2 regions of the Streptomyces sp. NPDC024017 genome follow, and region 1 is predicted to be linked to the other one. Evidence: riboswitches for the same ligand, from Rfam matches in the RefSeq annotation. Region 1 holds a riboswitch; the other holds the start of a gene.
What was found. Region 1 has a riboswitch for cobalamin ahead of AB0G20_RS34650 (cobalamin biosynthesis protein). Riboswitches for the same ligand answer to the same signal wherever they lie in the genome.
Positions count from the first base shown of each region.

Region 2: it holds a riboswitch for cobalamin, as region 1 does, so the genes downstream of both, AB0G20_RS25365 (energy-coupling factor ABC transporter permease) here and AB0G20_RS34650 (cobalamin biosynthesis protein) in region 1, are expected to answer to the same signal.

Region 1 is NZ_JBEZYZ010000016.1:57,879-63,175, reverse strand. Features, by position in the region: gene cobN (cobaltochelatase subunit CobN) at 1-1,641, opposite strand, end outside; gene AB0G20_RS34655 (cobyric acid synthase) at 1,638-3,146, opposite strand; gene AB0G20_RS34650 (cobalamin biosynthesis protein) at 3,148-4,101, opposite strand; cobalamin riboswitch at 4,201-4,359, opposite strand; gene AB0G20_RS34645 (hypothetical protein) at 4,475-4,696, opposite strand; gene AB0G20_RS34640 (inorganic phosphate transporter) at 4,731-5,297, opposite strand, start outside.
Region 2 is NZ_JBEZYZ010000009.1:233,963-239,259, forward strand. Features, by position in the region: gene AB0G20_RS25340 (maleylpyruvate isomerase N-terminal domain-containing protein) at 1-173, opposite strand, end outside; gene AB0G20_RS25345 (amidinotransferase) at 341-1,477, shown strand; gene AB0G20_RS25350 (ATP-binding cassette domain-containing protein) at 1,542-2,396, opposite strand; gene cbiQ (cobalt ECF transporter T component CbiQ) at 2,393-3,142, opposite strand; gene AB0G20_RS25360 (energy-coupling factor ABC transporter substrate-binding protein) at 3,149-3,517, opposite strand; gene AB0G20_RS25365 (energy-coupling factor ABC transporter permease) at 3,514-4,215, opposite strand; cobalamin riboswitch at 4,245-4,430, opposite strand; gene AB0G20_RS25370 (serine/threonine-protein kinase) at 4,560-5,297, opposite strand, start outside.

The DNA of each region.
Region 1 (5,297 bases):
GCCCGGGTCGTTGACGATGAACGGGTAGATCAGCGGCAGGTCCCCGAGGACCGCGTCCGGGGCGCAGCCCCCGCTGAGCCCGAGGCCCTTGCCCGGCAGCCACTCCATGGTGCCGTGCTTGCCCATGTGGACGATGGCGTCGGCGCCGAAACTGTTCTCCAGCCAGCGGTAGGCCGCCATGTAGTGGTGGGACGGCGGCATGTCCGGGTCGTGGTAGATCGCGATCGGGTTCTCGCCGAAGCCGCGCGGCGGCTGGATCATCACGACGACGTTCCCGAACTGCAGGGAGGCCAGCACGATGTCGTCCCCGTCGACGTACAACGAGCCAGGCGGCTCGCCCCACGCCTCGGTCATGGCGTCCTTCAGCTCCGGGTCGAGCTTCTCGAACCACGCCCGGTAGTCCGCCAGCGGCACCCGCGCGGGCGCGGCGGCCAACTGCTCCTCCGTCAGCCACTCCACGTCGTGCCCGCCGGCGTTGATGAGCCGGTGGATCAGCTCGTCACCCTCGTCCGGGTGCCCCTCGACGACGTACCCGGCGTCCCGCAGTGCGTCCAGCACCCGCACCGCCGAGGCCGGGGTGTCGAGCCCGACCGCGTTGCCGACCCGCGAGTGCTTGGTCGGGTACGCGGTGAAGACCAGCGCGAGCTTCTTGTCGGCGTTCTCCTTGTGCTTCAGCCGCGCGTGCCGTACGGCGATGCCGGCGACGCGTGAGGCACGCTCCGGGTCCGCGACGTAGACGGGCACGTCGTCGGGGCCCTGCTCCTTGAAGGAGAACGGCACGGTGATCAGCCGCCCGTCGAACTCCGGGATCGCCACCTGCATCGCGGCGTCCATGGGGGAGAGGGCGGCGTCCGAGTCCTCCCAGGCCTGCCGCGACGACGTCAGGCACAGGCCCTGCAGCACGGGGATGTCCAGCTCGGCGAGGGCGCCGATGTCCCAGGCCTCCTCGTCGCCGCCCGCCGAGGCCTGCGAGGCGTGCGTGCCGCCGGCGGCGAGGACGGTGGCGACCAGGGTGTCCGCCTGCCCGAGGATCTCGTACAGCCCCGCGTCCGCCCCGCGCAGCGAACCGCAGTACACGGGCAGCGCGTTGGCGCCCCGCGCCTCGATCGCGTCGCACAGGGTGTCGACGAAGGCGGTGTTGCCGCTGAGGTGGTGGGCCCGGTAGAAGAGCACGCCGACGGTCGGACGGCCCTCCACACGGGCGCGTTCGCCGTGGACGCCGTACTCCGGCATCTTGCGCGGCTCGACGAACCCCTCGCCCGTCAGCAGCACGGTGTCGGAGAGGAACCGGGCGAGTTCGGTGAGGTTGTCCGGCCCGCCCTCCACGAGGTACTTCAGCGCCTCGGCCACGACACCGGCCGGGACGGACGACTCGGCCATCAGCTCCGCGTCCGGCACGGCCTCGCCGCCGAGCAGCACGGTGGGGACGCCGGAGGCCTTCAGCGCGGCGAGACCGTCCTCCCAGGCCCGCTTGCCGCCGAGCAGCCGGACGACGGCGATGCCGGCCCCGTCCAGCAGGGCCGGAAGCTCCTCCCGGACGTCCACGCGGGTCGGGTTGCCGATCCGGTAGTCGGCACCGGAGGCGGCCCGGGCCGCCAGCAGGTCCGTGTCGGCGGTCGACAACAACAACACTGTGCTCATGCGGGCGCTCCCGGTGGAATGAAGGGCAGTCCTTGCGGCGCGCCGGACTCGATGAGCCGCCACAGCGCGTCCGTGTCCGCGTGCTGTTCGATCAGGTCGCCGAGCCGGTCGAGTTGCTCCTCGCGCAGCGCGGCGAACGAGGTCTCCGGCGCGGGCACGAAGCGGCGGCCCGCGGCGGCCGCCACCTCGCGCAGAAAGGCCCGCCGGAAGCCGTCCGACTCCAGTGAGCCGTGCCAGTGCGTGCCCCAGGTCTGGCCGACCCGGCAGCCGTCCAGGAAGGGGACTCCTCCGGTGACGTCGGCGACGCCGTGGTGGATCTCGTAACCCTCGACGCGCTCCCCGAGGGCCTCGCCCACCGGCCGCGTGAGGGTCTTCTCGCGGGCGAACCGCACCCGCACGGGCAGGATCCCGAGCCCGTCGACGTGGCCCCGGCGGCTCTCGACGTCGTCCTCGATGTGCTCGCCGAGGATCTGGAAACCGCCGCAGATGCCGAGGACCGGCCGCTGCTCGGCGGCCCTGCGGGCCAGGGCGTCGGCGAGCCCCCGCTCGCGCAGCCACTCCAGCGCACGGACCGTCCCGCGGGTGCCGGGCACGACGACGAGGTCGGCGTCGGACAGTTCCTCCGGCCGGTCCACGAACCGCACCACGACGCCCGGTTCGGCGGCCAGGGCGTCCACGTCGGTGAAGTTGGACATGAGCGGCACGGCACAGACCGCGACGCGCAGCACGTCCTCGCCGACCGGCGGGGCGACGACGGACTCCCGGACCGCTCCCCGCAGGGAGACCCGCAGCCCGTCCTCCTCGTCGATCCCGAGGCCGTGCCGGAAGGGCAGCACGCCGTACGTACGCCGCCCGGTGAGCCCGTGCAGCATGTCCAGGCCCGGCTCCAGCAGGGAGACGTCCCCGCGGAACTTGTTGACGAGGAACCCGGCGACACACTCCTGGTCCTCGGGCGACAGCAGCGCCACCGTCCCGAAGAACGAGGCGAACACACCGCCCCGGTCGATGTCGCCGACGACGAGCACGGGCAGCCCGGCGTTACGGGCGATCCCCATGTTCACGATGTCCGTCCGCCGCAGATTGATCTCGGCGGGAGAACCGGCCCCCTCACAGATCACCGCGTCATACGTGCCCCGCAACTGCTCCAGACAGTCCAGCACCGTCCCCAGCAGCTTCTGCTGCCGCCCGCCGTGGTACCCGCGCGCGCTCAGCTCCCCGACCGGCTTGCCCAGCAGCACGACCTGACTGCTCTGCTCGCCACCGGGCTTGAGGAGCACGGGATTCATCAGCGCGGTCGGCTCGACCCGGCAGGCCTGCGCCTGCATGGCCTGCGCCCGGCCGATCTCGGCGCCCTCCTTCGTCACGAAGGAGTTCAGGGACATGTTCTGCGCCTTGAAGGGCGCGACCTTGACGCCCTGCCGCACCAGCCACCGGCAGATCCCGGCCGTCACGACGCTCTTGCCGGCGTCGGAGGTGGTACCGGCGACGAGAAGCCCACCGCTCATGTCATTTCCCCCTCTTCAGCAACCGCGCACTCTTGAGCAACCGCGCACCGGCGCACACCCCGAGCGCGAGCCAGGTGACGCGCCTCGACAGCCGCACGGCCCGTGCGACGTCGTGCGTGCCGACGGCACGCCCCTGCGTGTTCAGCACGGGCCGGTGCTCCACCCGCCCGCCGTACGAGAGCGTCCCGCCGAGCCGCACCCCGAGCGCCCCCGCGAACGAGGCCTCCACAGGACCGGCGTTGGGACTCGGATGCTGCGCCGCGTCGGCCCGCCAGGCCCGGACGGCCCCCCGCGGATCCGGCCCGGCCAGGACGGCGAGGACGGCGGTCAGCCGCGCTCCCGGCCACCCCGCGACATCGTCCAGCCGCGCGGAAGCCCACCCGTACCGGCGGTAGCGGGCCGACTTGTGCCCGACCATGGCGTCCAGGGTGTTGACCGCCCGGAACCCGAGCAGCCCCGGCACCCCGCCGACGGCCCCCCACACCAGCGCCCCCACCACCGCGTCGGAGGTGTTCTCGGCGACGGACTCGACCACGGCCCGGGCCATGCCGTCGGCATCGAGGGCCTGCGGATCCCGCCCGCACAGATGCGGCAGCCGGGCCCGGGCCGCCTCGACGTCCCCGGCCTCCAGGGCACGCCCGATGGCCTGGGCCTCCCGGGCCAGCGAAGTCCCCCCGACGACGGCCCAGGTGGCGGCACCGGTCAGCGCGACGGAGGCGACGGCGGACGTCCGCACGGCACGCGCGGCGACGGAACCGAGGGCGACGGCCCCCGACGTACACACGACGGTGTGCAGCGCGCCCCACCCGCGGTGGTCCCGCCACAACACCCGCTCCACGGCACCCGCGGCCCGCCCGAACGCGGCGACCGGATGCCCCCGGCGAGGATCACCGAGCAGCAGGTCACCGATCAGACCGGCGGCGGCGCCGTACGCGAAGACGCGACCGGCACCCATGGGCTCAGCCGGCCAGGAGGGCGGGCAGGGGTGGGGTGTTGAACCTCGATCGGCAGCCGCGCATGGCGATATATGTCCTCACTCAGGGTGTCCACGCCCTGGTTCGACGAGACCGGCGGTGAGAGTTCCTGGCTCCCGGGGATTGCTACCCCGGTGACAGTGGCGGGACCGCGCCGGACTTGCACCGGCTTCCTCTCCTGCCGCCGTACTGGCCCCGGCAGTCCACCACGGCCGGGAACCGCCGTCAACTTGCCGTTGACCTGCGAGGGGAGAGTGTGGAGAACCCCACATCGACCCCTGCGCACACACGACGACCGGGCGGCACAGGACTTGAGGTCCCATGCCGCCCGGCGGACGATGTGCGATCGGGCCGTCAGGCCACGATCAGGTAGATCCCGTACCCGACAGCCGCCGCACACGCCGCGAAGCACGCGTACGCACCGGTGACCGCGAGGCCCGCGGACCCGCCCTGGGCCACCGCCCGCTCGCGGCGGGACAGGCCGGTGATGCCGAGGGTGAACAGGCCCACGAGAGCCACGGTGACCACGAGGCTGACGCCGAACACGGAGCCGAGGGCCGCCCAGTCGATCTTCATCTCAGAGATTCTTCCTTGTTACCGGTGGGCGGGGTCAGACCGTGGTGGTCGTGGTCGGCGTGCGCTCGGCGGTGGCCTGCGACGGGAACGCGGGGACCGGGTCCTCCGACGCCGCAGCCGTACCACCCGCCGGGGGCGGTGTCACCGCGGCCATCGCCGTGGTCACCACACCGGCCGGCTCCGCCTCGTCGGTGTCGTTGACGTTGGTGTGGTCGACGACCTCACGCCGGGACAGCTTCCAGATCGCCGCGCTGGAGGCGACGAGGAAGACGGCCACCACCGCGGTGCCCCAGTTGCCGAAACCGGTGACGTACTCGGCGAGCGCGGCCACCAGCGCGGCCGCCGGCAGCGTCAGGCCCCACGCGACGAACATGCGCGTCGCGGTCGACCAGCGGACGACACCGCCCTTGCGGCCGAGCCCCGCGCCCATCACCGAGCCGGACACGGAGTGGGTGGTGGACAGGGAGAAACCGATGTGGGAGGAGGCCAGGATGACCGTGGCCGCGGAGGTCTGGGCGGCGAAGCCCTGCTGCGGCTGAAGGTCGGTCAGGCCCTTGCCCATGGTGCGGATGATGCGCCAGCCACCCAGGTACGTGCCCAG
Region 2 (5,297 bases), on a different contig from region 1:
CGGTCGGACGGGGTGGCCAGGGTGACCAGGACGTCCTGGGCGTCGACGATCAGATGGCACACCAGGTCCCGCACCAGCCAGCCCGTGCAGCCGGAGGGGCGCCCGAAGTCCTCGTCGGACAGGTCGTCAACCTCCGCGCGCAGGGCCGTCCATGAACGTGAGAAGAGCTCCACCTCGTGCACCGTAGTGCGGTGCGGCGAGCGTGGGCAAGCGTATTCCGGGCATCTGGATCGTTACCGGGAGCGTGTGGTCGATGACGCGTACGACCCCGGTGGGTCACGCTGAGTGATCCGGCCGTTGCGGCGTAATGACACAGCTTGCGATCCAAGAGGTGGTGAGCATGACCGTCCTGCAGAACCCCGGAGTGCCGCCTGCGGCCGGTGAGGACGCGGAGCGGCTCGTGTCGCCGGTCGGTTCGCACACCGAGTGGGATCCGCTGGAGGAGATCATCGTCGGCCGCCTGGAGGGCGCGACGATCCCCTCCGACCACGCGGTGGTGACCTGCAACGTGCCGCCGTGGGCAGGGCGGTTGCAGGGGCTCGCGGCCGGCTTCCGGTATCCGCGGCTGCTCATCGAGCAGGCGCAGCAGGAGATCGACGCCTTAGTCGCCCTGCTGGAGTCCCTCGGCGTCACGGTCAGGCGGCCGGAGGCGGTCGACCACCGGCGCCGCTTCGGCACCCCCGACTGGACCTCGCGCGGCTTCTGCAACACCTGCCCGCGCGACAGCATGCTCGTGATCGGCGACGAGATCATCGAGACGCCCATGGCCTGGCCGTGCCGGTACTTCGAGACGCACTCCTACCGCCCGGTCCTCAAGGACTACTTCCGGCGTGGCGCGCGCTGGACGGCGGCACCCAGGCCGCAGCTCACCGACGAGCTCTTCGACCCGGACTTCCGCGTCCCCGGGCCGGGCGAGCCCATGCGGTACGTCCTCACCGAGTTCGAGCCCGTCTTCGACGCCGCGGACTTCGTCCGGGCGGGACGGGACCTGTTCGTCACCCGAAGCAACGTCACGAACGCGATGGGCATCGACTGGCTGCGCCGCCACCTCGGCCCGGAGTACCGCATCCACGAGATCGAGAGCCGCTGCCGCACCCCCATGCACATCGACACGACGTTCGTCCTGCTCGCGCCCGGGAAGGTGCTGATCAACCCCGAGTACGTCGACCCGGACCGCCTGCCGGACGTCCTCGGCTCCTGGGACGTCCTCGTCGCTCCCGAGCCCGACCCGATCGACGAGCGGCTGCTCAAACTCACGTCGATGTGCGGCAAGTGGCTCAGCATGAACGTGCTCATGCTCGACGAGAAGCAGGTGATCGCGGAGCGGCACCACACCGGGATGCTGCGCGCACTGGAGAAGTGGGGCTTCGAGCCGATCCCGTGCGACCTGCTGCACTACGCCCCCTTCGGCGGCTCGTTCCACTGCGCGACCCTCGACGTCCGGCGCCGCGGCTCGCTCCAGTCCTACGTCGACTGACCGAGCTGCTCCGACGTCCGGAGGTGGGCAGGGCGGAGGGCGATACGGCCACGGAGGGTGCCCCTCACCCTCCGGAAGCCCCCAGCCGCGCTGCCGTGAGGGCGGCGAGTTCGTCCGGCGTGCGCGGCCCCGGCTCCATGCCGGACAACAACCCCTGGGCGCGCAGCAGTTCCGCCGCCGCCGCACCCCACGGCAGCCGCAGGCCCGCCTCGTGGAGGAGGTCGGTGCGGGCCAGTGCCGTGGCCGCGGGCCCGGTGCGGACGCCGGACGGGGTGAGGAGCGCCGCGTCGTCGGCCCAGCGCAGGGCGAGGTCGACGTCGTGGGTGGCCATCACCACCGTGGTGCCGGCGGCTCGGAGTCCGTCGAGGGTGGTGAGGAGCCGCTCCTGGCCGTCGGGGTCGAGGCCGGCCGTCGGCTCGTCGAGGACGAGGACGCGGGGCCGCATGGCGACCGCGCCCGCGATGGCGGTGCGTTTGCGCTGCCCGTAGGAGAGCAGATGGGTGGGCCGGTCGGCCAGGGCGGTGATGTCCAGGGCGGCGAGCGCCTCCGCCACCCGCGCCCGCACCTCCGTGTCGTCCAGGCCGAGGTTGAGCGGCCCGAACGACACGTCCTGCTCGACGGACGCCGCGAACAGCTGGTCGTCCGGGTCCTGCACCACCAGCTGCACGGTCGTCCGCAGCCGGGTCAGCCCCTTGCGGTCGTACGACACCGGCCGCCCCTCGACCGTCAGCCGGCCCGCGTGCGGCTTCAGTCCGCCGGACAGCAGCCGCATCAGCGTGGTCTTGCCGCTGCCGTTGCGGCCGAGCAGCGCGAGCGCACGCCCCTCGCGGATCTCGAAGTCGAGGCCGCTGAGCACGGCCGGGCCGTCCTCATAGGCGAAGGACGCGCCGCGCAGGGCGACGAGGGCGGGCTCGCTCATGTCAGCGGCCTTTCCAGTACGAAGGTGAGGGCGGCCAGCGCCGTGAGCAGCAGGCAACTGGCGGCCGTGAAGCGGACGGAGACCCGGGCCTCGGGCACCAGGACGCGCAGGGTGCCGTCGTAGCCGCGCCCGGCGAGTCCGGCCTGGAGACGGGTGGCCCGGTCGAAGGCCCGGACGAACGCGGTCGCGCCGAGCCCGGCCAGGGAGCGCCACTCCGCGGCCCGGCTGGTGTGGCCGAGCCGGGCCGCCTGGGCTTCCCGGATGCGGCGCACGGAGTCCAGCAGCAGGAAGCTCATCCGGTACGTCACGAGCGCGACGTCGACGACCGGGGCGGGAATCCCGGCCCGGACCAGGCGGGGCAGCAGGTCGGACATGGGCGTGGTGAAGGCGAACAGCAGTACGCCCAGGGACGCCGCCGAGGTGCGCAGCAGCAACTCCCCGGCCCGCAACGGCCCGTCACCGGCGAGGGAGACGAACCCCCCGGGGCCGCCCACCTGGACGAGCAGCGTGACCGCGCCGGTCACGCAGAAGCCCAGCGGCACCCGATAGGCCCGCCAGAGCCGCCGCCCGGGCACACCGGCCGGCCCCAGCAGCACCACCAGGGCCGTCAGGAGCACCAGGGCCGCGCCCGGCCAGGGCGGCAGAGAGATCGCGAGCACGGTGAGGCCGAGCCCGAGCACGGCCTTGTCCACGGGATGGCGGCGGCGCCAGCGACTGCTGTGCGCCGCCGCGTCGATCGGCAGCACGCGCGATCAGTCCCGTTCGGCGGGGGACTTCCCGGCGTCACCGGCGAGCGCGCTCTCGGCCTCCCGCTCCAGCGCCCGCTGCTCTCCCTGCCGGCGGCCTCGGTGCAGGCCGAAGTAGTAGGCGAGGACGCCGGCGCCGAGAGCCGCCTGGAGGGAGAACAGGGCCGACTCGATCTCCCCGGACGGCGGTTCGTACAGCGGGGAGAACCACGGCTCGTAGTCCGGCTCGATCTCGGTGATCGCGGACTCCGCCTCACCGTCGGAGCCCGTGAACGGCTCCTTCTTGTGGTCGCCGAGACCGAGCGCGAGCGGCAGTACGGCCAGCGCGGCCACGACGAGCAGCAGCAACAGGTTGATCTTCGTGTTCCTGCTCATCGGGCCACCGCCTCGGTCTCGGTCCGGGACTGCTGCTTGGCGAGGAGCACGCCCAGCCGGGTCAGTTCGCCCTTGCTGGACTGCACCAGCAGCCGCATCACGAGCACGGTCAGCAGGCCCTCGCTCACCGCGAGCGGGATCTGGGTGATGGCGAAGATGGAACCGAACTTGCCGAGCGCGCCCAGGAATCCGCTGCCCGGGTCGGGGAACGCGAGCGCCAACTGCACGCTGGTGACGCAGTAGGTGGACAGGTCGGCTACGAACGCGCCGCAGAACACCGCGACCATCAGCGGCGCGTCGTAGCGCCGCAGCAGTTTGTAGACGGCGTATCCGGCCCAGGGGCCGACGATCGCCATCGAGAAGACGTTGGCGCCGAGCGTGGTCAGGCCGCCGTGCGCGAGCAGCAGCGCCTGGAAGAGCAGGGTGATGGTGCCCAGCACCGCCATGATGGGCGGCCGGAACAGGATGGCTCCGAGGCCCGTGCCGGTGGGGTGCGAGCAACTGCCGGTGACGGACGGCAGTTTCAGGGCGGACAGGACGAAGGTGAAGGCGCCGGACGCACCGAGGAGCAGGGTGCTCTCGGGGTGCTCGCGCACTTCACGGGTGAGCGACCGGACCCCGTGGACGACGAACGGCGCCGACGCGACGCCCCAGGCGACCGCGTGCGCCGGAGGAAGGAAACCCTCGGCAATGTGCATGGCTCAGCAGACCCTCTCCAGCACCTCGTGGATGGTTGACGCGCCTTGGCCGGTCTCCTGGCTGACGGGTACCACCGCCCGGACTCCGCCTTCCCGGGTCGCAAGGACCCAGTGGCTGCCCGTGAGGGCCGGAGCCGGACTTCCCGATTCACAGTGGCGAGGGCCGCACCGGCATCACACCGGATTTCCCGTTCACCAAGGCCTGGTGACAATAAGGCCGGGGTAAGGGCGATGACAAGCCACCCGAGGGGCGCGCGAGGGGGCGCCCACTCGCACACCGGCGCATCCCCCGGCTGATCCACGTGCTCCGGGGCGGGGCGCCGTCGCGCGACATCCGGGCCGGGTCAGTCGTCGCCGCCGTCGTCTCCGTCGTCGCTCTCCCCGCCGTTTCCGGCCTCGTGCGGCTTCTCCGGCTTCGGCTGCTCCGGTTGGCCGTCGCCTGCTTCCGCCGTCGGAGTCGCGGCGCTCGGCGCGGGCGCGGGAGGAGTCGGGGAAGCGGGCGTGGACGGAGTGACATCCGCCACGGTGCCGGTGGTCGGCGTGGTGGCGGCTGCCGGGTTTGCCGCCGGGCCGGAGGCCAGGGGAGAGGGGGAGCCGGCGGACGGTGTGGCGGCGGGGCTGCTCGCGGACGGGGACGCGTCGGGTTCCGTGCCCTCCGCGGTCGTGTCGGGCGAGAACCAGCGCATGCCGAGGAGCATCGCGGCGAGGAAGAGTGCCGCGGCGGCGGCCGTCGCGGCCAGTCTCGACCGGCTGCGGACGCCGCCGCGCCCGCGGGAGCGGCCCGAACGCCCCGCCTGGGCCGCCCGGGCCGCGCTGCGGTGCCCCGGGGTCGCGGGCAGTGCATACGTGGTCGGGTGGCTGGTGTCGGCGGCCGCGTACGGGCCCGGCCCGGCCGGCATCGCCGCGGACGTGGTCGCCGGCCGCAGCGGCCCCGAGACCTCCGGCAGCGGCTCGGGCAGGCCCCGCCAGGCGCCTCCGGCGAACCACGCGGCGGCCTGCTGGGCAGTGGGCCGGTCCTCGGGCTGCTTGGCGAGCAGACCGAGCAGGTAGTTCTCGAACGCCGGCGGCAGTCCCGAGACTCC